Regions from separate parts of the Mesorhizobium sp. CA6 genome, predicted to be linked through region 2. Evidence: predicted binding sites of a transcription regulator. Region 2 holds the regulator's gene; each other region holds the start of a gene.
The links. The regulator LexA, encoded in region 2, represses DNA repair genes until DNA is damaged. The targets are predictions, from matches to a motif close to TGTTCNNNNTGTGTTCNG.
Positions count from the first base shown of each region.

Region 1: a site for LexA is predicted at 3,205-3,222, ahead of LB526_RS11095 (ATP-dependent helicase). Genes of this name have one in related genera too.
Region 3: a site for LexA is predicted at 1,322-1,339, ahead of recA (recombinase RecA). Genes of this name have one in related genera too.
Region 4: a site for LexA is predicted at 2,311-2,328, ahead of LB526_RS17540 (sel1 repeat family protein). Genes of this name have one in related genera too.

Region 1 is NZ_JAIUHI010000006.1:155,844-160,443, reverse strand. It holds gene LB526_RS11120 (DMT family transporter) at 1-438, opposite strand, end outside; gene LB526_RS11115 (hypothetical protein) at 438-1,271, opposite strand; gene LB526_RS11110 (LysR substrate-binding domain-containing protein) at 1,385-2,353, shown strand; gene LB526_RS11105 (hypothetical protein) at 2,623-2,805, opposite strand; gene LB526_RS11100 (hypothetical protein) at 2,937-3,104, shown strand; gene LB526_RS11095 (ATP-dependent helicase) at 3,248-4,600, shown strand, end outside.
Region 2 is NZ_JAIUHI010000012.1:143,728-148,327, reverse strand. It holds gene LB526_RS19400 (ComEC/Rec2 family competence protein) at 1-1,410, shown strand, start outside; gene lexA (transcriptional repressor LexA) at 1,447-2,181, opposite strand; gene kynU (kynureninase) at 2,615-3,862, shown strand; gene LB526_RS19385 (alpha/beta hydrolase) at 3,910-4,600, shown strand, end outside.
Region 3 is NZ_JAIUHI010000008.1:55,588-60,187, forward strand. It holds gene recA (recombinase RecA) at 166-1,263, opposite strand; gene LB526_RS13835 (carbohydrate kinase family protein) at 1,631-2,569, shown strand; gene LB526_RS13840 (pseudouridine-5'-phosphate glycosidase) at 2,612-3,529, shown strand; gene LB526_RS13845 (TfoX/Sxy family protein) at 3,552-3,884, opposite strand; gene LB526_RS13850 (GFA family protein) at 3,974-4,471, shown strand; gene LB526_RS13855 (RidA family protein) at 4,487-4,600, shown strand, end outside.
Region 4 is NZ_JAIUHI010000010.1:258,034-262,633, forward strand. It holds gene LB526_RS17525 (AMP nucleosidase) at 1-663, opposite strand, end outside; gene LB526_RS17530 (hypothetical protein) at 1,004-1,198, opposite strand; gene LB526_RS29635 (hypothetical protein) at 1,255-1,389, opposite strand; gene LB526_RS17535 (DUF2147 domain-containing protein) at 1,684-2,025, opposite strand; gene LB526_RS17540 (sel1 repeat family protein) at 2,462-2,728, shown strand; gene LB526_RS17545 (ABC transporter substrate-binding protein) at 3,095-4,216, shown strand; gene LB526_RS17550 (acetyl/propionyl/methylcrotonyl-CoA carboxylase subunit alpha) at 4,356-4,600, opposite strand, start outside.

The sequences.
Region 1 (4,600 bases), on a different contig from region 2:
GGCATTTCCCTTCTCCCCTTGTGGGGTCCGAAGGACGGGGCGAGACCCGTGGCTCGCCCCCGGGCGGTGGCCTCGCGTAGCGAGGACGGATGAGGGGTGTTCCAGGGAATGCCAGCGTCTCACTCCGCTGGAACACCCCTCATCCGTCTCGGCGCTGCGCGCCGATCCACCTTCCCCCACAAGGGGGGAAGGAAAGAGCCGGATCAGCGCGAAAACCAGGGTCGCGCCGCAAAATTGCAGGAACTGCACCTGCGACACCGGATAGACGGCAAGCAACGTCTTGCCGACCAGGGCGTTGGTCGCCCACAGCGCTACGGCACCGAGGGCGAAGGCAAGCGCCGCGCCGCGGGCGCCGGAACGGCTTTGGCTTTCCGGCCCGACCGGCCCGAGGCTCAGCGACACTGAAGGCGGCTGACACTCGACCGGATCGTCGGTCATTACCAAGACTCCCTCGCCCCGCCGGAAACCGCTTCCGCCGTCGGCTGCGGCACAGGATGTTCCTCGGCATGGCGGCGGTAGGCGGGCAGCTGGTTGGTCCAGACATCCTCGGCCAGCTCGTTCACCCAGGCACGGTCATGGTCGTTGTCGGCGGCGAGGTAGAACATGCGGTTGTCGTCGACATAGGGTTTTGCCGCCGAGCGCTGGTTGAGCACCAGCGTGACGCGCTCGCCGAGCTGGATCGGCGCGGTGCGGTGGAGCACACCGAGGAACTGGCCGAGCGTGGCGTAGTTCATCTTGTGGTCGATGCGCATGATCTTGTTGCGCGGCAGCTCGCGGCCGGATTCCAGAATCGAGCGGCCGGTCTCGGAATCGTCGCAGTAGATTTCCAGATGACCGCCGATGAGAGGATCGCTGATCGACAGCGGAATGAGCTCCGTCACCGGAACGCCGTCGCAATGCCATTCGACCGCGCCATCCCTTGGATTCATGAAGGTGACGGTCGAGCCGACGATCGACAGCGGATAGGGCTCGAGCTTGGTTCCCATCATGTCGGACAATCTTTCCAGGCGCAGCTTGTCGTGCAAGAGCTCCTTGATCTCGGGAATATAGCGGTCGGCACCAGTGATGAAGGTGAGGTCGAGGTGCTTGTGCACGGCATGGCTGGCCTTCAATTTGAGCGCCGCTTCTTCGATGGCGGCAAGCAGAGCCGGGTCGTAACCGTGACGATACTGGGCGACGCCGAAACCCGACACTTTCCAGGAGGTCTCATGACCAATGATGGCCTCGCGGCTCATTGCACAGCGCAGTTCGGGAATTGTATGGGCGTTCATTCTATTTTCTCCAAGATGGGGGCAACACTTGGTTAACAGTCATTTAAACGCCTACCCCTGTAAATTTAGGAATGCTGGTGGTAGCGTAAGCCCAGCTTAAGGTCGAAAACCCCGTGCGACTGCTCAGTCAGGTCAACCTCAACTCACTGAAAATCGTGGAGAGCGCCGCGAGGCACAGGAATTTCACGCGCGCCGGCGAAGAGCAATTCATCACCGCTTCCGCCGTCAGCCAGCGCGTGAAGAGCCTGGAGGATCAGCTGCGCTTCAAGATCTTCGAGCGTGGCGGCAACGCGGTGTCGCTGACGCCGGAGGGCGAGACCTATGTGGCGCGCGTGCGCGAGGCGCTGGAGCGGATAGTGGCGGCCAGCATGGAGGCAACCGGCCAGTCGCAGGCGCATGTGTTGCGGATCTGCGTGCTGCCGACCTTTGCGGCGCGCTGGCTGTTTCCGCGGCTTTCGGCCTTCCAGCATCAATATTCCGATATTGAGATGCGGGTGTCGACCTCTTACGCCACGCATGAATTCTCGACTTCCGAATACGACCTCGAAATCCGTTATGGCGACGGCAATTTCCCCGGTCTCACGTCGGAGCTGCTGTTCAAGGAAGATCTGACGCCGGTGTGCAGCCGCAAACTCTTCCATGAGGTGCTGGGCGACAAACCGCTGTCGAAGGTGGTGCCGGAGGATCTGCGCTACTTCACGCTGCTACACTCTGACACGTGCACGCAGAACTGGCAGTCGTGGCTGGGCTTTGCCGGCGCAAGCTTCGTGCTTGGCGAAACGAGGAGCGTCTATTTCGATAGCTGCATGATGTCCTACGAAGCGGCCAATGCCGGCATGGGCTTTGCCGTCGCCAACCGCGCCTATATGGCAAGCGACATCCGCGCCGAACGGCTGGTGGCCCCCTTCGCGGTCCACCATCCCAACACGGCGGGTTGGTATTTCGTCAGCCCCATCAAGGCGGTCGGCGCCCGCAAGGTCGAGCTGTTCAAGCGGTGGATCATGGCCGAAGCGGCGCTGACGCAGCGCCAGTTGGACATCGAGATCGCCAACGTGCCGGTACGGCGCGTGGCGATGGCGTGAAGGCCAGTCTTCCACGGATGCTCATTTGAGCGAATGCCGCACCATCGGAGGCCTCGCAATGACGGGCTCTGCAGAATTTCGTAATTTTCCGGTGGCTCCATAGCCGGCTACCGCGATCGCACCATGACGCGAAGCGGAGACTCAGCTATCTTGTGTTGTGCGGCGGGCCTGATTTTCCCGCTTGGCCGGCGCTACCGAGCTTCCTCCCAAGCAGCGCCGGCCTTCTTCGTTTCGGCCCGACGATAATCTGGGCAAGCCCGGCCTTGGCGCTATTGCTTCGGCGGCGTGCCCGGCTGGTCTCCGCCGGTGGTCGATTTCGGCACAGGGTTCTTGTCGACCTGAGGGTTCTGGTTGACTTCATCGCCCGGCGCCTTGGTGGGCGGCACGCTGTTGTCGCAGGCGGCGAGCACGAGCCCTGCCGCAAGAGCCAGCAGCACAGGAAGCTTCTTCATGACGACCTCCTCTCGTTCGCTCCTTGGGGCAAACGGGGCGGTGGCGGTTTGGTTGCGTTGACCGGCGGGAACCAACCGATCCGAGTCCGGTTGGAATCCCGAGCCAATCGAACGCAACGAGGAAACTGATCATGGTCCGCCTTCTGCTTGCCGGGCTTTTTGCCTACACCGCCTATCGCGTTGCCGTGAGGATCATCGACGAAGTGCCTGGAGACGTCGCGCCGCTGGATATGCCGGGCGACGAAAGGCGCAATTTGCGGCGCCAGTCGGCGGCGATGGGGGTCGAGCCGAAGCGGTAGCGGCTCTTTCGATTGGGAATAGCCCCTTCCGGTGAAGCGTGGATGCCGGCGCAGCCCCTCTCCGGCCGCTTCGCGGCCACCTCTTCCCGCTCGCGGGGCGAGGAAATTATTGCGAACAAAGCGGAAACGATGCTTGATGGGCGATGAACATCGCCGCTCGTGATTCGTCCTTCGAGGCGCCCGCCTATCTTGGCCGGCTGAACGACGCGCAGCGGCTGGCGGTGATGCATGGCGACGGCAAGGTGGCGGCGCCGCTGCTGGTGATCGCCGGCGCCGGCTCCGGCAAGACCAACACGCTGGCGCATCGCGTCGCCCATCTGATCGTCAAGGGCGCCGATCCGCGCCGCATTCTGTTGATGACCTTCTCGCGCCGCGCGGCGGCCGAGATGGCCAAGCGCGTCGAGCGCATTGCCGGCGAGGTGCTGGGGCGCGACGCGGCAATCATCGCCGACGCGCTGGCCTGGGCCGGCACTTTCCACGGCATCGGCGCGCGACTGCTGCGCGACTATGCCGAACAGATCGGCCTCGACCCGGCCTTCACCATCCATGACCGCGAGGATTCCGCTGACCTGATGAACCTTGCGCGGCACGAGCTGGGATTCTCGAAGACCGAAAGCCGCTTTCCTACCAAAGGCACCTGTCTGCAGATCTATTCGCGGGCGGTGAATGCGCAGGCGCCGCTGGGAGAAGTGCTTGGGTCGGCCTTCCCTTGGTGCTCAGGATGGGCCGAACAGCTGAAAGAGCTGTTCGCGGCCTATGTCGAGGCCAAGCAGGCGCAGAATGTTCTCGATTACGACGACCTGCTGCTCTACTGGGCGCAGATGGCGGCCGAGCCGGAGATCGCGGCGCATCTCGGCGGTCGCTTCGATCATGTGCTGGTCGACGAATACCAGGACACCAACCGGCTGCAGGCCTCGATCCTTCTGGCGCTGAAGCCGGACGGCGCCGGGCTGACCGTGGTGGGCGACGACGCGCAGTCGATCTATTCCTTCCGCGCTGCCGAAGTGCGCAACATCCTCGATTTCCCAAAGCAGTTCGTGCAAGCAGCCGCGGTGATCATGCTGGAGCGCAATTACCGCTCGACCGAGACGATCCTGGCCGCCGCCAACAAGGTGATCGGCGAGGCCAGCGAGCGCTTCACCAAGAATCTGTGGACAGAGCGCCGGTCCTCGCACAAGCCGCAACTGGTCAGCGTGCGCGACGAGGCCGAGCAGGCCAACTATGTATGCCAGGCGATCCTGGCCGAGCGCGAGACGGGCACGGCGCTGAAGGCACAGGCGGTGCTGTTCCGCACCTCGAGCCATAGCGGGCCGCTGGAGGTGGAGCTGACGCGCCGCAACATTCCCTTCGTCAAGTTCGGCGGGCTGAAATTCCTCGATGCCGCGCATGTCAAGGACATGCTGGCGATGCTGCGTTTTGCCGAGAACCCGCGCGACCGCGTCGCCGGTTTTCGCGTGCTGCAGCTCATGCCGGGCATCGGCCCGTCCGCCGCCTCG
Region 2 (4,600 bases):
GCGCTGGTCGCCGGCACGATCATGGTGCTTTTGCGCGGCGCCTTCGCGCTGTTTCCGGACTTCTCGTCGCGCCGGCCGGTGAAGAAATATGCCGCTGGCATCGCGCTGGCGTCGATCGCCGCCTATCTCGTGATCTCCGGCATCGTGGTGGCGGCCGAGCGAAGCTTCATCATGCTTGGCGTGATGCTGGTCGCCGTGCTTTTCGACCGCGCGGCGCTGACCATGCGCAACCTGGCGATCTCTGCCATCGCCGTCATCCTGGTCTCGCCGCATGAAGTGGTCGGCCCGAGCTTCCAGATGTCCTTCGCCGCCACCGCCGCCCTGGTCGGCGCCTATGCCGGCTTTGCCGACTATCGCGCCGGCAAAACGACCGCGCCGCCGGCAAAGCGTTCGTTTCTCGGGTTCTTATCGCGAAAACTGGCGATTGGAGCGGGTGGCGCCGCCGTGACGTCGCTCATCGCGGGCAGCGCAACATTGTTGTTTGCCATCTGGCACTTCCAGCGGGTGTCGCCGCTCAGCCTGCTGGCCAATCTGGCGGTCATGCCGATCGTCTCATTGGTCGTCATGCCGTTCGCCGTGCTGAGCGCGCTGGCCATGCCCTTCGGCTTAGACGGTCCCTTCCTCTTTGTCATGGGCAAAGGCCTGACGGCGATGATCGCCATTTCGGCATGGATTTCCGAGCGCTCACCGGTCGACGCCGTGGGGCTGATCTCGATCCAGTCGGTGCTGCTGGCGACGGTCGCGCTGGTCATCGCGACCATGGCTACCACTTGGCTGAGGCTTGCCGCCGTACCTTTCGCGCTCGCTGCGCTGCTGGCCATTCCGCACGTCCGCACACCGGACGTGCTTATCTCGGAGGATGCGCATCTGGTGGCGATGCCGATCGGCGGCGGCGAGCTTGCCGTCAATCGCGAACGCTCCAACGAGTTCACCACCGACAACTGGAAACGGGCGCTGAAAGCCGAGGAGATCGTGCCGCCAGAAAGGTTCGCCAAAGATACGCTGGACATTGCCGATCCCGCCGACCTGCCGCCCGGCTCGCCCTTCTATTGCAGCGGCGATCTCTGCATCGGTCGGCATCCTTCCGGCGCGATCGTCGCGCTCGCCGAGACCCGCGACACCGCCCGGCCGGCCTGCGGCTTCGCCGACCTCATCGTCATCAACGACGCCACGGCCTATAACCCGTGCCGCGATCCGCGTGTGCTCGTCGTCACCAAGCGGCAGCTGGCGCGCGACGGCAGCGCCGCCGTTTTCTTCGATCCGCAATCGGCAACCGCGCGGCCAACCGTCCGCTACGCGGTCGTAGAACCATACCGACCCTGGCACGAGCAGCGGAAATACACGCGCGAGGCGAGGGGACTGGCGCCCTATAAGCAGCCGGAAAAACCAGCCGCCGCACCGGCCCAATAGATTGTCGTTCGGGCGAAGAAGGCCGGGCAGTTCTGCTCAGTAGCGGCGGATAAGTCCGACGAGCTTGCCCTGAACCTTGACCCGATCCGGTCCGAAGATCCGGGTCTCATAGGCCGGGTTGGCGGCCTCGAGCGCGATCGAGGCACCCTTGCGGCGGAAACGCTTAAGCGTCGCCTCCTCATCGTCGACCAGCGCCACCACGATCTCACCCGGGCTTGCCGTGTTCGCATTGCGGATGATGACGGTGTCGCCGTCGAAGATGCCGGCCTCGATCATCGAGTCGCCCTTGACCTCCAACGCGTAATGCTCGCCGCCCATGATCATGTCCGGCGGCACCGAGATCGAATGCGTCTGGTGCTGGATGGCGTCAATCGGCACGCCGGCGGCGATGCGGCCCATCACCGGAATGGATACGGCCGCCGCGGCCTCGTCGTCATTGCTTGGCGTCGGGGTGCGTGATGGAGTCGTCGGCTTGATCTGGCGACTGAGATTGCCTTGGCCGCCCTGGATGACGCTCGGCGAAAACTTCTTCGCGGCATTCAGGCCAGGCGCGATCGAGTCGGGCAGGCGCAGCACTTCCAGCGCGCGCGCCCGATTCGGCAGCCGGCGAATGAAGCCGCGTTCTTCCAGCGCCGTGATCAGCCGGTGGATGCCGGACTTGGAGGCAAGGTCGAGCGCCTCCTTCATCTCATCGAATGATGGAGGAATCCCGCTCTCCTTCAGGCGTTCATGGATGAACATCAGGAGTTCATGTTGTTTGCGCGTCAGCATCGGCGGCCCCCACGGGTTCTGAAACCAGAATCAGAAAAACAAACCCAGAACAAACACTATCTGTTCCAGTTGTGTTCCGCAACCGTTTAAAGTTTAGTGAATTTGTTAAGGCTGCCGAAACAATGTCGCATCCGGTGACGGCCGGCTGCCCCTCCTGGGGCAGCGGCATTGATTCCGCTCGATTTTGGAGTTCCCCTTAAGCTGAAATACAACCCGACACGATCACGAAGCCGTGGTTGGGATCACGTCGGCTCGTACCGTAAGCGCGTGGCACCGTGAACGAAACGAACCCAAAATGCCAACCTTGGCGAAGTTCCGATCCGCAGTCTTCGCCGTCTATGGACCAGCTAACATAGGACCAAAGGTTCTTGCCCTGTCGCCGAGGGTGGTGAGACAACCCCCTTGGCCAGATCGAAATGGAGGCGGCAGCACAATGAGGGGAATTCCTGATCTCGCCGAAGTCGAGGCGATGGATGCCGCGGATCCGCTGCGCGCGACGCGCGATCGCTTCGTCTTGCCGGAAGGCGTCCTATATCTCGACGGCAATTCGCTGGGCGCTGCTTCGATCGACGCCTTCAGCGAGATCGAGACTGCCACGAGGCAGGAATGGGCGCGGGATCTCATCCGCGCCTGGAACACCGCCGGCTGGTTCGATATGCCCATCGAGCTAGGTGACCAGCTAGGACGGCTGATCGGCGCGAAACCCGGCCAGACGGTCGTTTGCGACACGACTTCGATCAATATCTACAAGGTCCTGCATGCGGCACTTGCAATGCGGCCCGAGCGTTCGGTGATTGTTGCCGAGGGCGACAGCTTTCCGACCGACCTCTACATGGCGGAAGGGGTCGCATCGACGCGGTCCGGCACGGTGCTGCGGCTCGAATGCGCAGATGCCCCGACGATTGAGGAACTGGTTGACGATCGCGTCGCGGTCATCCTGGTCAACCACGTCAACTACAAATCCGGCCGGCTGCGCGACATGGCGGCGCTCACCCGCAAGGCTCATGAAGCCGGTGCGCTGATCGTCTGGGACCTCTGCCACACGGCGGGTGCGCTGCCGGTGGATCTCGACGGCTCGAATGCCGATTTCGCCATCGGCTGCACCTACAAGTATCTCAATGGCGGGCCGGGCTCGCCAGCCTTCATCTACGCCGCGAACCGCCATCACCGCGACATTCGCCAGCCGCTCAGCGGCTGGTGGGGCCATGCCCGGCCTTTCGCGTTCGAGCAGGGCTACGCTGCGGGCACGGGCATCCGGCGGTTCCTGTGCGGAACGCAGCCGGTGCTGTCGATGCGCGCGCTGAAAGGGGCGCTGGATCTCTGGAACGATGTCGACATGAGGGCCGTGCGGAGAAAAAGCGTCGCGCTGACGGACCTGTTCATCCGGCTTGTCGAGGCCAGATGCGGCGGCTTCGGTCTTGAGCTGGAGAGCCCGCGCTCAGGCGCCGAGCGCGGCAGCCAGGTCTCGTTCGCACATCCGCATGGCTACCAGGTGATGCGTGCCTTAATCGAGCGCGGCGTGATCGGCGATTTCCGCGCGCCATCCACCATTCGTTTCGGCTTCACGCCGCTTTATGTCGGCTACCGCGATGTCTGGAATGCAGTCGAGGTGCTGCAGGACATCCTGCGCACTGGCGTCTGGCAAGACGCGCGCTTTGCCGTCAAAACAACCGTTACCTGACTTTAAATCGGCGATGCCGAACAAATGATCTGATCGCGGAGATACCGTTGCTGGGACATCGTATTGTCGACTGGGATGACGCTTATGCAAATGGCGCCAATATCGCCGGCGGCGACCGCTGGCCGGCGGCGTGGGATGGGCCGGCGCGGGCATTCCGCGAAAGGCTGCAGTCAGAGGGCAGGGCGCGGCTCGATGTTATCTACGGCGAAGCGCCGCGCAATCGCTTCGACCTGTTTCTCCCGTCTGCGGCGCCAAAGGGGCTCGTTGTGTTCATCCACGGCGGCTATTGGATGGAGTCGGACAAGAGCTCCTGGTCGCATCTGGCTGGAGGCGCGCTCGGCCGCGGCTTTGCCGTCGCCATGCCCTCCTACACGCTGTGCCCGCAGACCAGGATCAGCGGCATAGTCGGCGAGGCCGCGGCAGCGATCGAGAAGGCGGCGGCCATGGTCGATGGTCCGCTGATGCTGACCGGGCACTCGGCCGGCGGGCATCTCGCGAGCCGAATGGTGACCACGGTCTCACCGCTATCATCCGATGTGGCGCGGCGCATACGCAAGGTCGTTTCGATTTCAGGCCTGCACGACCTTCGGCCGCTGATGTTCACAGCGCTGAACGAGACCCTGAACATCGACGAGCCGGAAGCGCGGAGCGAAAGCCCGGCATTGTTGCGGCCTCGACAGGGAGCCTGCATCACCTGCTGGGCCGGCGGCGGCGAGCGTGCGGAATTCCTGCGCCAGA
Region 3 (4,600 bases), on a different contig from region 2:
ACCGCCGGCACGAAGGCCGGCGGTTCGGGTTACGCAATACAAGAACTCGATTACATAAGCATAAGGCGATAAACCAGGATTGCGGCCGAACTCCGGCTAAGCCAACCAACTATCCTCGGGCGCCTGCGGATCGCCCCGGAGCGCAAAATCCCAGGTAAACGCACTTTACAGGGCGCCGGCTTCATCCTCGAAACCGTCGTCGCCGCCTTCGGAGCCGCCATTCTCGAGGAATTTCTCGGCGATCAGTCCGGCATTCTGGCGCAACGCAAGCTCGACCTCACGCGCCGTATCAGGATTGTCGCGCAGGAACAGTTTTGCGTTCTCGCGACCTTGGCCGAGGCGCTGGGAATTGTAGGAGAACCAGGCGCCCGACTTCTCGATGACGCCGGCCTTGACGCCGAGATCGATCAGCTCGCCTGTCTTCGACACGCCCTCGCCATACATGATGTCGAACTCGACCACCTTGAAGGGCGGGGCCAGCTTGTTCTTCACCACCTTGACGCGGGTCTGGTTGCCGACGACCTCGTCACGGTCCTTGACCGAGCCGATGCGGCGGATGTCGAGGCGCACCGAGGCGTAGAATTTCAGCGCGTTGCCGCCGGTGGTCGTCTCGGGCGAGCCGAACATGACGCCGATCTTCATGCGGATCTGGTTGATGAAGATGACCATGGTGTTGGAACGCGAGATCGAGGCGGTCAGCTTGCGCAGCGCCTGGCTCATCAGGCGAGCCTGAAGACCGGGCAGCGAATCGCCCATCTCGCCTTCGATTTCAGCGCGCGGCGTCAGTGCCGCCACCGAGTCGACGACCAGCACGTCGATGGCGCCCGAACGCACCAGCGTGTCGCAGATCTCCAACGCCTGCTCGCCGGTGTCGGGCTGCGAGATCAAAAGGTTCTCGAGGTCGACGCCAAGCTTGCGGGCATAGACCGGATCGAGCGCGTGCTCGGCATCGACGAAGGCGCAGATACCGCCCTTCTTCTGGGCTTCCGCCACCGTGTGCAGCGCCAGCGTCGTCTTGCCCGAGCTTTCCGGCCCGTAGATCTCGATGATGCGGCCGCGCGGCAGGCCGCCGACGCCGAGCGCGATGTCGAGGCCGAGCGAGCCGGTCGGCACGGTTTCGATCTCGACCACCTGCTCGTTGGCGCCGAGCCGCATGATCGAGCCCTTACCGAACGCGCGCTCGATTTGCGACAGCGCCGCGTCCAGAGCCTTTGATTTGTCCACTGCCTTATCCTCTACAAGCCGCAAAGAATTCTGAGCCATGATACATCACCCCTTGGTCGTCAATGAAGGCCGGACAATCCGTGATCCCTGCTTGTTTTGTACCTTTTTTGTTCTCATTTGGCAAGGGGCAACAAATATCTGAAAAATAATCAATATCTGGATTTGTTCTATTTTTGTCTCACCAGGGCTGGTGCGGAGTGCAACCACCGGTCCAGAAGAGATTTCGATACCCGGCCGTCCGAATCGCAACCCCGATTGCAGGGCGACCTGAGGAAACCTAGAGCAATTGCGGTGCGTGCCGGCTTTCCGTCCAGGATAAAGACTTAGAGCAGTTCAGCGATTCCGTGAAACGCTGAACCGCTCTAGTGTGCGCGGCCGCACGATCAACGAAAGTCATCGACCCGAAATGCCGATATCCCCAACAATCCTGGCGCTTGGCGGCGCCCATATCGACCGGCGCGGCCAGGTCTCGGGCGTCTATGTGCCCGCGGCTTCGAATCCCGGCGTCATGCGCGAAGACGTCGGCGGCGTGGTTTTCAACGCGCTGCGCAGCGTGGTGAAGCGCGGCGTGTCGGCCTCGCTGATCTCGGTGCGTGGCGGTGACGCTGCGGCGGACACGGTCGCCTCGGCGATCGACAACGCCGGGATAAAAGACCTTTCGGTGGTGTTCCTCGACCGCACGACGCCGAGCTACACGGCGCTGATCGATGCCGAAGGCGAGTTGATCGTCGGGCTTGCCGACATGGCGCTCTACGACCTTGCCTTCCCCAAACAAATAAGGCGCGCCAAGGTGCGCGAGGCGATCGCCGCCACCGACGCCATCCTGTGCGACGCCAACCTGCCGACGGCCGCGCTGGAGCGTCTGCTGGCGCTTGCCGGCGGCCGGCCGGTCTTCGCCATCGCCGTCTCGCCGGCCAAGGTCGTCCGCCTGGCGCCGCTGCTCGACAACCTGTCGCTGCTCTTCATGAACCGCCGCGAGGCCGCCGCGCTGGTCGGCGCGGCGCCATCCGGCGAAACGCTCGTCGACGCGCTCCGGCGGGCTGGCCTGAACGCCGGCGTGGTCACGTCCGGCAGCGCTCCGGTGCTGGGCTTCGACGATACCGGCATCTTCGAGATCGACCCGCCCGCGCCGCGCAAGGTGGCCGACGTGACCGGCGCCGGCGACGCCTTGACCGGCGCAACCGTCGCCGCCTTGCTGCGCGGCCTGCCGCTGCGCGCAGCACTACGCGAAGGCCTTGCCGCGGCGATGCTCGCCATAGAGAGCCCGCAGGCCGTGCCGTCCTTCACGATCGCCACCTTCACGCAGGCGCTTGCCCTTGTGCCGGAGCCGCGGGAAGTGGCATAGGGCCACCACTGCCGAAGCAATCCCTTCGGATCGGAGACAGCCATGACACCTGACACCGCCCGCCCCTTCGTCGATATCCATCCGCCGGTGGCCGAGGCGCTTGCCGCCGGCCGGCCCGTGGTGGCGCTGGAAAGCACCATCATCACCCACGGCATGCCCTACCCCGACAATGGCGCAATGGCTGCCAAGGTCGAGCAGATCATCATCGACTGCGGCGCGGTACCGGCAACGATCGCCGTGGTCGACGGCCGCATCAAGATCGGCCTCTCCGACGGCGAGCGCGAATCGCTTGCCATGACGGGCGACGCCATGAAGCTGTCGCGCGCCGATCTCGGCTTCGCGGTCGCTCAAACGCGCACCGGCGGCACCACGGTTGCGGCGACCATGATCGCCGCGCATATGGCCGGCATAAAAGTGTTCGCCACCGGCGGCATTGGCGGCGTCCACAAGGGCGCTGAGAAAAGCTTCGATATCTCGGCCGACCTCGACGAATTGGCGCGCACGCCGGTCATCGTCGTCTCGGCCGGCGCCAAGGCGATTCTCGACATCGAAAAGACGCTGGAAGTGCTGGAAACGCGCGGCGTACCGGTTATCGGCCATGGCTGCGAGACGATGCCCGCCTTCTGGTCGAGGCAGTCGCCCTTCCGCGCACCGCTGACCCTTCATGCGCCGGAAGACATCGCGCATTTCTACCGAACGCGCCAAGCGCTGGGCCTGGGCGGCGGCATCCTCGTCGCCAACCCGGTGCCGCAGAATGACGAAATCCCGGCCGCCGAGATGGACGGCTACATCCAGGCCGCGCAAAAGGCGGCCGAGGCGCTCAACGTCACCGGCAAGGCGGTGACACCGTTCCTGCTGTCGAAGATCCTGGAGCTGACCGGCGGCCGCAGCCTCAAGACCAACATCGCGCTGGTCGAGAACAATGCGCGGCTGGCGGCGGAGATCGCCAAGGCGTTGTAGGCACGCGCGGCGAAGGCCCCCCTCACCCGGATTGCGTCCCCGCCCTTCGTCCCGCTTCATAAGCCCGCCGCGCCCACACCGCCATTTCGTCCGGATCGTCGAAGGCCTCGTCGGGAATGCTCCAATAGGGCATCGCCACCTCCTTGCCGTGGCGCGAGCCGGTATAGGTCCATTGCTTGCAGCCGGCGGCTTCGAAGTCGGGAATTGTTTCCTCGTCCGCCTTGAGCATCAGCTCGCCGCGTACGACGACCGCGACGATGACGCCGTCGCAATAGATGCCCTTGCCGCCGAACAGTTTTCGGATGGCGATCGGTCCAAGGCTTTCGAACAGTTCTTCAAGACGCGCATTATCCATGCCGCGATCATCTCATCCGTCATCGGCCTTGTCATCGCCGCAACCAAAAGCATGCTGACAGGTTGAAACCTGGAAACGGAGTTCCCGCCATGCCTGTCCTGCTCAAAGGCTCCTGCCGCTGCGGCGCCGTCCGCTTCGAGGTGGAGAGCCACACGCCCGTGCCGTTCATGCTCTGCTACTGCTCGATCTGCCGCAAGCAGCAGGGCGGCGGCGGGTTCGCCATCAATCTCGGCGCCGACTACGAGACGCTTGATATCAGGGGCAAGCGCAGCCTCGGCGTCTATCGCGCCGAAATCGAGGATGACGAGCATCCGCATTGCGAGGTCTCGACCGGCGAGCGCAATTTCTGCAGGAAATGCGGCGCAGCACTCTGGCTCTACGACCCGACCTGGCCGGAGCTCGTGCATCCCTTCGCCTCGGCGATCGACAGCGACCTGCCGGCACCGCCGGAAAAGGTGCATCTGATGCTGAAATACAAGGCGAACTGGGTCGAGCCGGTCGTCGGCAAGAACGACAAGGTATTCGACGTCTATCCGGAGGAATCGATCGCCGACTGGCACAAGCGGACAGGGATGTGGGTGGATTAGCGAGAGGAGGCCGAAATGAACCTCACGACGCACAAGAAGTTCAAAGGCGATCGTTTGATGCCTTGGGGCAAGGGCACGGTCGTCTCGGACGCCAAGGGATATGTTTTTCTGTCCGGCAACACCGCCACC
Region 4 (4,600 bases), on a different contig from region 2:
TTCGCGAGCCCGCGCCACGAATTCGTCGATGTAGAACTGGTAATTGGTGAACAGCACGAAATTCTGGAAATGCTGCGGGCTGGTCGCCGTGTAATGCGTCATGCGGTGGAGCGAATAATCGATGCGCTGCGCGGTGAACGGCGCCAGCGGCCTTGGCTCGCCGAACGCCACCTCGAAAGTGCCGTTGGCGATCTGGTCGTCGGTGCCGTCGAGATCGGGCACGTCGAACAGGTCGCGGATCGGTCGTTTGATGCGCTCGGCGGCGGCGCCGTCGACATAGGTGCCTTCCAGGAAGGCGAAATGCAGCGGGATGGGTGTCGTCGATTCCGAGACCGTCACCGTCACGCCGTGATTGCGCATGATGAGCCGAAGCTGCTCGACGAGATAGTTCTCGAACAGTTGCGGCTGCGTGATCGTGGTGGCGAAATGGCCGGGCGTCGGCATATGGCCATAGGCCTGGCGCGAGTCGACCTGGCTGAATGAGGTCGTGGTGACGCCGATCTGCGGATAGAAGGCCCGGTAGCGCTTGCTTTCATCTCCGCCCGCGGCAAGGGCTGAGAAAGAATCGCGCAGGAATTTGGTGTTGCGGTCGTACAGCGCCTGCAGCGCTGCGACGGCCTTTCTGGCGTCGTGGAAGTCCTGCTTGCCGAAGGGCTCCGGCATGACGACCGAGTCGATGGCTTGGGGATAGATTCGCTTTTCCATGGCCCAATATAGAGATTTGGAAGAGCGGTTGGGAGGGGTGAGCGGACAGGAACCGCAACCCAGCTGGAGATTTTTTGTTATCGCTCCGATTCAGGGTGGGACGCGATTCAGGTCAGGCCGAGTCGAGAAAGGTGGATTCCGAGAACCGGCCTACGCCGGCCGTAGCTTTCATAGGACGGAGACATTTATGAGGGCTTCGGCCGGCGAAGGCCGGAGCGGAGCGTACTTAAGGTACGTGAGCACCGGAAGCGCAGGAAGGCGCGTTTCGCAGGCCGGCCTCACCTGAATATCGTCACACCTACCCCCGCTGCAGGCTGATCAGCAGCACGAAGCCTACGCTGGTGTTCTTGTGCGGCGGCGCCTCGATCCTATGGCTTGTATCGGCCCGCATCATCGGCACCGCCAGCACCGGGGCTGCCAGCAGCATCAGGATAAGCATCGCCCGCGGCAGCAGCCGGAGGATCTTCGTTGCATTGTCGGCGATGCGGTTCATTTTGGTGGTATCCCGGTTTCTAGCTTAAGCTTTGTCGTTTCAGCGCTCGATTTGGTTCACGAGGCCGACAATGCGGGCACCGGCCGTTCCCAAGGGCGGGCCGAATGATCGGCCTCCGCCACCAGGATGGCGAAGAGCATGCCGAACAGGCTCATCAGCAGGCAGACGATGGTGAAGCGACGGGCAAGCATTTCTCTCTCCTTCAATGCGGGAGAAAATGCCTGACGGCCTCTGAACCGGTTCTGAGACCGGTATTCATCTGCGGTTCAAATTGATTGACGAGAGTCTTGCACCGTGCCGGTGCCACAGCGCGGCGGAGCGCTGTCGCTCCGAAAGAAAACGGGGGCCGCGCGTAGAGCAATTCCAGGAAAAGTGTGAGCGGTTTTCCGTCCGGGATTGCGTCAAACAAAGAAACAGGGCGTTTCACCGTTCCGCAAAAACGGTGAAACGCCCTTGGCCGTCTCATATGGTCTGGAGTTTGGCGCTCAGAGCTTGTGCCAGGTCTGGCTCTTGCAGATCAGGCCGCCGAGCACGCAGCCGCTCATCTTGAGCGCGGTGCCCGAGAGCGTCGCCTTGCCGGAATAGGTCTTGTCGTTTGCCGGGTCGGTGATGCTGCCGGCATATTTGTTGTCGCCGGCCGCCTTCAGCGAGCCGATCGTCTTGCCGGCGTATTTGCCGGTCTTGAGCGTGATCGAGAAAGAACCGCTCCCGCCGATCGCCGCGGTGTCGCCGGCCTGCGTCTTCCAGTTGCCTTCGATCGGGTCGGCGCATGCGGCGCCCGCCATGATCAAGGTGGCCGCCAGGGCCACAGTCAGCTTTCGAAACATCGTGTCCACCTCCCTATGGGGCTGCGGCGGGCTCCAGTCCGCCTTCCTGCCCCTTACGCAAAGGTAAAGCTAATCCAGCCGCCGCCAAAACGAAAGCGGTGCCGCGACGGAAGGTTGCAAGGATTTTCGCCGCGCAGCCGACTGAAAACAAACGCGATCGAAAAACGCTTCGGTTTCCGTGGTTAGCGAAGTCTTGATTCCGCCGCCGACTATTTTCATCGAATTTGACGCAAAATGGCTGAAACGCTGGATTCCCATGCTTAACGGTTTTCCGCGTTTACCTCTTGTTTTAGCTTTGTTTTCCTCAAATTAAGCAAGCCATTTAACGACGGATTCAAGGCCAGCCGTCATCCTCGAAAGCATCGAAAGAGCGGCTCGCCCCGAGGGACACCAAGGGAAAAGGAGGCAGCTCTCGGGAGCCTGACAGGGGATTGAAATGGCACGCTTTGAAATGCTTGAAGACGGCTTCGGCGCCATGGGGGCAACTGCCCAGGCCGACATTCTTTTCGAACTGGGCATGATGTATGCGACGGGCCGCGATTGCGAGACCGATGTCGTTGCCGCCCACAAATGGTTCAACATCGCCGCGATCAAGGGCTCGGCCCGCGCCGCCGAGCTGCGCTCGGAACTGTCGGCCACTATGTCGAAAGTCGAGATCGCCACGGCGCTGCGCGAAGCCCGCGAATGGATGACGATGCACTGATCCTCAGCGCGTAGCGCTCAGAGCTCATCGGGACAAGGCCGCGAAAAGACGGCCGGTCAAGAAGAACGAGAACGTGGCGGGTTGAGACAACCGAAGCCACGCAAAAACAGGGAAGCGAGCGGGTTTCAGGCGCGGGGGCGTCTGGGGAGCTCGACTGCAAAAGCCGTGACCGACCGAAACAAGGTCGGCGCGGCTTTTTGCATTACGCCTGGCAATCAGGCGCGTGGCCCAAGAAATCCTCGTCGGAATGAACCAAAGCCGGCCTCACTGTCCTCTCGACAGTTTCGGCGAAGGGTGAAATTGTCCCGGCTCTGTGGAAGAAGCGCGGCCGGATCGGCACGCGCAAGTGGAGGAGTTCTTATAGTTATGAAAACATTGGGTATTTTGAGCGCGGCCGCTTTTGGCCTGATGATGAGCACCCCGGTTGCCTTCGCCGACGACATCACCATTTCGGTGGTGGGCCCCATGACCGGCCAGCTCGCCACCATCGGTGACCAGTTCAAGCAGGGCGCGCAGGCCGCCGCCGATGCTATCAATGCGGCTGGCGGCGTCAACGGCTCCCAGATAAAGCTCGACATCGAGGACGACCAGTGCGATCCCAAGCAGGCGGTCTCGGTCGCCAACCGCATCGTCGCCAACGGCGTCAAATTCGTCGACGGCCATGCCTGCTCGGGCTCCAGCATTCCGGCCTCGGCCGTCTATGCCGAAGCCGGCACGCTGATGATGAGCCCCGCCTCGTCCAACCCGGTGCTGACCGACGCCGCCGCCAAGGCCGGCTGGCCGACCATCATGCGCCTCTACACGCGTGACGACGCGCAGGGCGCCTTCATCGGCCCCTGGATCGCCAAGAAATACGCCGGCAAGAACGTTGTCGTCCTGCACGACAAGAGCGCCTACGGCCAGGGCGTTGCCGACGCCGTGAAGGCGACGATGAATGCCGGCGGTCTCAAGGAAGTCGACTACGAAGGCATCAATGCCGGCGAGAAGGACTATTCGGCCCTCGTCACCAAGCTGAAGGAACTGAAGGCCGACGTCGTCTATTTCGGCGGCTATCACCCCGAGGCGGGTCTGATCCTGCGCCAGGCGGCCGAGCAGAACGTCAAGTTCCAGCTGATCATGCCGGACTCGATCGCTTCGCCGGAATTCTGGCAGGTTGCCGGCCCGGCCGGTGAAGGCACCATGTTCGTCTTCCCGTCGGACCCGCAGGCCAAGCCTGAAGCGAAGGACGCGGTCGCCAAGATCAAGGCCGGCGGCTTCACGCCCGAGGGCTTCACGCTGTTCTCCTATGCCGTGATCCAGGCTGTGGCCGAAGGCGTCAAGCGCGCCGGCACCGACGATCCGGCCAAGGTCGCGGAGGCGCTCAAGGACGGCAAACCGATCAGCACCGTGGTCGGCGACGTCATCTTCGACGAGAAGGGCGATCTGAAGAACGCCAGCTACGACATCAACCAATGGCACGACGGCAAATACGCGCCGATCAAGCCGTAATCGGTTCTGCAAGAATCAAGGAAATGGCCGGGACGAGCCCGGCCATTTCCGTTTGTGCTGCGGCATTGACGTGCAGGGGAGGCTGTCCCGCCATATCTAATTATTTTGTCTCGTTAACGAGACAACTCGAACAGCCGCTTCAGCCCTGCCCATTCTCCGCGAACCGCACCAGCACAGTGCCGTCGCTGACCTGAGCGCCCTCGGCCGCGATCTCGGCGATCACGCCGTCATGCGGGGCGGCGATCATGTGCTCCATCTTCATCGCTTCGAGGATCAGAAGCGGCTGGCCCTTGATCACGGCATCGCCCGTTGCGGCGCGCACCAGCTTGACCAGCCCCGGCATCGGCGCGCGCAGGCTGCCTGAGGCAGCTCCCGCCTCGTCGG